2 regions of the Arthrobacter sp. HS15c genome follow, and region 1 is predicted to be linked to the other one. Evidence: predicted binding sites of a transcription regulator. Region 1 holds the regulator's gene; the other holds the start of a gene.

The links. Region 1 encodes Rex, which represses fermentation and respiration genes when NADH is low (regulators of the CRP and FNR family bind a similar motif). Its sites were predicted from a motif close to CTTGTGAANNNNTTCACAAG; they were not measured.
Region 2: ABV518_RS21390 (glyceraldehyde-3-phosphate dehydrogenase) is a predicted target of Rex. The motif match lies at 1,243-1,262, and genes of this name have one in related genera.

What each region holds. Positions count from the first base shown of each region.
Region 1 is NZ_JBFOHM010000008.1:272,150-274,536, forward strand. Features, by position in the region: gene ABV518_RS15335 (hypothetical protein) at 1-814, shown strand, start outside; gene ABV518_RS15340 (redox-sensing transcriptional repressor Rex) at 912-1,670, opposite strand; gene ABV518_RS15345 (glutaredoxin family protein) at 1,761-2,015, opposite strand; gene ABV518_RS15350 (HAD family hydrolase) at 2,105-2,387, shown strand, end outside.
Region 2 is NZ_JBFOHM010000014.1:89,494-91,880, forward strand. Features, by position in the region: gene ABV518_RS21390 (glyceraldehyde-3-phosphate dehydrogenase) at 1-1,024, opposite strand, end outside; RNA gene rnpB (RNase P RNA component class A) at 1,293-1,684, opposite strand; gene ABV518_RS21400 (YaaA family protein) at 1,741-2,387, shown strand, end outside.

The DNA of each region.
Region 1 (2,387 bases):
GCCGGAGTCCGGCGGCCAGCCGGCTGCTCCCCGCTACGGCGAGAATGCGCCGCAGTTCGGCCAGCCCACGCCGCCCGCCGCGCAGCCCACGCCCCCGGCACCCCCCGCACCGCAGTACGGACAGAACGCTCCGCAGTACGGCGAGAACCCGCCGTCGTTCGGTCAGAACACCCCGCAGTACGGCGAACAGGGCTCCCCGGCGCCCCAGTACGGCCAGAACCCGCCGCCGTTCGGTCAGAACCCGCCGCAGGCCCCGGCCTACGGCCAGCAGCCCTTTGGCCAGCAGTACGGGCAGTCACCGTACGCTCAGTACCCGTCCGAGCAGCCGGCGGCACCAGGCAGCAACGGGATCCCCCAGCTGGTCAACATTTCCTTCTGGCTGCTGATCGCGTCCGGCGTTGTCTTTGTCATCTCCATGCTGATGGGCATTGGCCAGCTGGATGATCCGCTGATGCGGAGCACGTTTGAAGAGGCCATGCAAAGCGGCGGCGCCGCCGGCCAGGTCTCCTACGAGGACCTCAAGGGCGTCATCGCCGGCACCCTGGTGGTTTTTGCCATCATCGGGGCCGCGCTATACGCCCTCGTGGCCATCTTCGTCCGCAAGGGCAAGAACTGGGCCCGGATCCTCGGAACCGTGTTCGCGGCGCTGTCCGTCTTCGGCCTCTTCCAGGTGCCGAACATCGGAACACTGGGAACCCTGATGGGAATCGCAGCCATCGTGCTGCTGTTCCTGCCGGCCGCAGCCCCGTACTTCCGCAGGCAGCAGCCGTTTGCCAACCCGTACGGCCAGCCCGGAAACCCTTACGGCCGCTAGCCTGACGGTCTGCCGGAAACCATTCCAGCCAAGAACAACACAGACAACAACATCAGCAACCACACCCGCGGGCGTGGATCCCGGAGCCGCCGGATTGCTAGGCGGTCTGGCCCGGGGTCTGCGCCCGCTGCGCGTGGTAGGCCAGGATCTGGAGTTCGGTGGCCATGTCCACCTTGCGGAGGTTGACATAGTCGGGCACCTGGAGCATCACGGGCGCAAAGCTGAGGATGCTGCGGACGCCGGCGGCCACCACGCGGTCGCACACGCCCTGCGCCACCGCGGCGGGCAGGGCCAGGACCACCATGTTTGCGCCCGTGCGCTGCAGCACGGGTTCAAGGTCTGCGGCGTCGCTGACCCGCAGCCAGCCCACCTCATTGCCCACCACCATCTGGTCGGCATCAAAAATGGCCACAACATCGAACCCACGTGACTCGAAGCCGCCGTACCTGGCCAGCGCCTTGCCAAGGTTACCGGCGCCGACAATGGCCACCTTCCAGTCGTGGGTGAGCCCGAGCGCCGCGGCTATGTGGCGGCTGAGGTACTGGACTTCGTAGCCCACTCCCCTGGTGCCGTACGAGCCCACGTGCGAGAGGTCCTTGCGCAGCGTGGCTGAGCTGACGCCGGACGCCTCTGCCAGCGACTCAGAGGACACCCGCTCCACGCCTTCGGCCAGCAAGGTGTTAAGCGCGCGCAGGTACAGCGTGAGGCGGGCTACCGCGGCGGGCGGAATCTGCTTGGCCGCGGCGGTCTTGCCGTCCGCGGCGATCTTGCTTTCCTGCACGTCCGGCGCGTCCTGGCTGTCAACCCCGTCCGGGGCGCCATGGACAGCCTGGGGAGATGAATCCAGTGAACTCACTATCCCCTCCCTTGCGTCGCGTTGTGGTTCCACTCTAGAGCCCCGCGCCTGCTGCCAACAAAGCCGATGCCATTGCCCGGAACCGCGGCCCTACTGCGCCATGGCGCGCTGCAGGACGCGCTCCAACCGGGACTCGTCGATCTTCCAGAAATCGCGCTGGATCCCGTCCACCAGCACCACCGGGATCTCCTCGGCATAGCGGTCACGCAACCCGGGATCGTCGTCGACCCGCTGTTCCGTCCACTCAAGTCCCAGGGAGGCAGTCACCCGCCCGACGGCGTCGCGCGCGTCCGCGCACAGGTGACAGTCGGTTTTGGTGATGAGGACAACCTGCGGTCTTGCCATGCATTAACCGTATCGCCCTTTGGGGGCGGACAACGCGGCGCACAGCGCCGCGACAGTTGGGGCCTCCTGCATTGACTAGACTCGGGGACATGCCCGAGGAGAAGTACGTCGCTGTTGTCACGCAGCCGGTTGCGGCGCCGCAGACCGGCGAGGCGGCGTTCTTCGACGTGGACAACACGCTGATGAAGGGCGCCAGCCTGTTCCACGTGGCACGAAAGATGCACCAGCGCGGCGCATTCACGCTGACGCAGGCGGCAGGGTTCGCCTGGAAGCAATTCAAGTTTGTGACGCGCGGCGAGAACATGGACGACGTCCATGCGGTGCGCGATTCGGCGCTGAACCTGGCCGCCGGGATTACGGTGGAAGACGTCA
Region 2 (2,387 bases), on a different contig from region 1:
GCGCGGCGGAGCGGCCGCGGCGGTCGCCCTTGTGGAAGTTGTCGATCAGGTTCTGGTCGTTGGTGAAGGAGTGGACTGTTTCAACGTGGCCGTGGATCACGCCGAACTTGTCGTTGATGGCCTTCAGGACCGGGGTGATGGCGTTCGTGGTGCAGGACGCTGCGGACACGATCTGGTCCGTGTCCTCGATGCTGCCGTGGTTGATGCCGTGCACGATGTTCTTCAGCGCGCCCTTGCCCGGAGCGGTCAGCAGCACGCGGGCAACGCCCTTGCTCTGCAGGTGCTGGGACAGGCCTTCGGCGTCGCGCCAGCGGCCGGTGTTGTCCACCACGAGCGCGTTGTGGATGCCGTAGGCGGTGTAGTCGATGGTGGCCGGGTTGTCCGAGTAGATGACCTGGACCTGGACGCCGTTGGCGGTGATGGTGTTGGCATCCTCGTCCACGCGGATGGTGCCTTCGAAGGATCCGTGGACCGAGTCGCGGCGCAGCAGGCTGGCGCGCTTGGAGAGGTCCTTGTCCGAGCCGCGGCGCACCACGATGGCGCGCAGGCGCAGGCCGTGGCCGCCGCCTGCCTTTTCGATGAGGAGGCGGGCCAGGAGGCGTCCGATCCGGCCGAAACCGTAGAGCACAACGTCGGTGCTGGTGCGGTCGTCGGCGCCGCGCTTGCCCACTACCTCGGCCAGTTCGGCGCGGAGGAACTCTTCCAGGGTGGCGCCGTCGCCCTCAGCCTTGAACTTCTGGTTCAGGCGGGCGATGTCGATCGCTGCCGCGCCCAGTTCCAGGCCGGCGAGCGTGTTCAGCAGCGGGGCTGTCTCCTCCAGGAGCAGCTCATCCTTGCTCATGCGGCGGGCGAACCGGTGCGCCTTCAGGATGTTCATGGTGGACTTGTTGATCAGGCTGCGGCCGTGAATGCTGGTCACCACATTGTTTTCGCGGTACAGCCGGCCGATCACCGGAATCATGGCCTCGGCGAGTGCCTCCCGGCCCATCCACGTATCAAGACAAGAATCTGACGTCTGGCTCACAGAACTACCTTCCTTGGGTCAACCACATACGTCCTCGTACGCGGAGGGCGGCCGCCGGAGGTGTTCCGGGGCGCGAGCGTCGGCGGGGATTCGGTCCACCCCGGACACCTTGGAGAAGCGCAAAGAAAAGCCACCGGCTGCGAACGCAGACCCGGCGGCAGAACTTCTACGTTCGCTCTCCATTCTAGGCTGGAGGGGGGCCCTGAACGTCCCCCACGGGCGTGAAGTCACTCACATGCGGCGCCGGGCTGCCCGGCTGGGGGTTGGTGGGATGGGTTGACCGATACGCCGGGTTCTGTGCTCCCGTGCCGTTACCAGCGCGGGAGTAGCGGCCATCCATCTACGGACGCCGTTGCCGACGCCCTCCAGCGGCCTACCCGGACACTCGGGCGGGCAGCCCTCAAACGTGTCCTGTCTGGCCTTGCTCCGGGTGGGGTTTACCTAGCCTTCCCGGTCACCCGGGAAGCTGGTGGTCTCTTACACCACCGTTTCACCCTTACCTGCTTCGTGCCGCTTTCAAAACGGCGCGATCCAGGCGGTCTGTTCTCTGTGGCACTGGCCTGCGGGTTACCCCGAGTGGGCGTTACCCACCACCCTGCCCTGTGGAGCCCGGACGTTCCTCGAGCCACTTGCGTGACGCGCGGCCGCCTGGTCAACCCATCCGGCGTCCATTCTACCGTCGGAACGGGGCCGGAAGTCGCCGGTAGGATCGTACGGTGCTGATTCTGCTTCCCCCCTCTGAAGGCAAGACCCCCGCAGTCCGTGGATCCGCCGTCGACTGGCCTTCCCTGAGCTTCCCGGCGCTGAACACGTACCGGGCCAAGGTCCTTGAGGCGCTGGGAACGGTGAGCGCCCACGAGGACGCCCTCGCACTGCTGGGCGTCGGGGCATCGCTGAAGGAAGACGTCGAACGCAACACCCGGCTGCACGCGGAACCGGCGGCTCCTGCCCACCAGATCTATTCGGGCGTTTTGTACGACGCCCTCGGGTACAAGACGCTGACACCGGCGCAGCGACGGAAGGCCGACGGTTCGGTGCTGGTGGTGTCCGCGCTGTGGGGCGCCATCCGCTTTGCCGACCGCGTGCCCGCGTACCGGCTGTCGATGGGAACGGCACTGCCCGACGTCGGCCGCCTCGCCTCGTTCTGGAAACCGCAACTCTCGGAGGCCCTCGCCGAGGCGTCCGCGGGGCACCTGCTGGTGGACTGCCGCTCCAGCACCTACTCCGCGGCGTGGGCCCCGCCGCCGGCGCAGACGGTGGCCGTCAACGTGTTCACGGAGGTGAACGGCGTGCGCAAGGTGGTGAGCCACTTCGCGAAGCACACCCGCGGCGAACTGGCGAGGCACCTGCTGGTCCGCCGCGG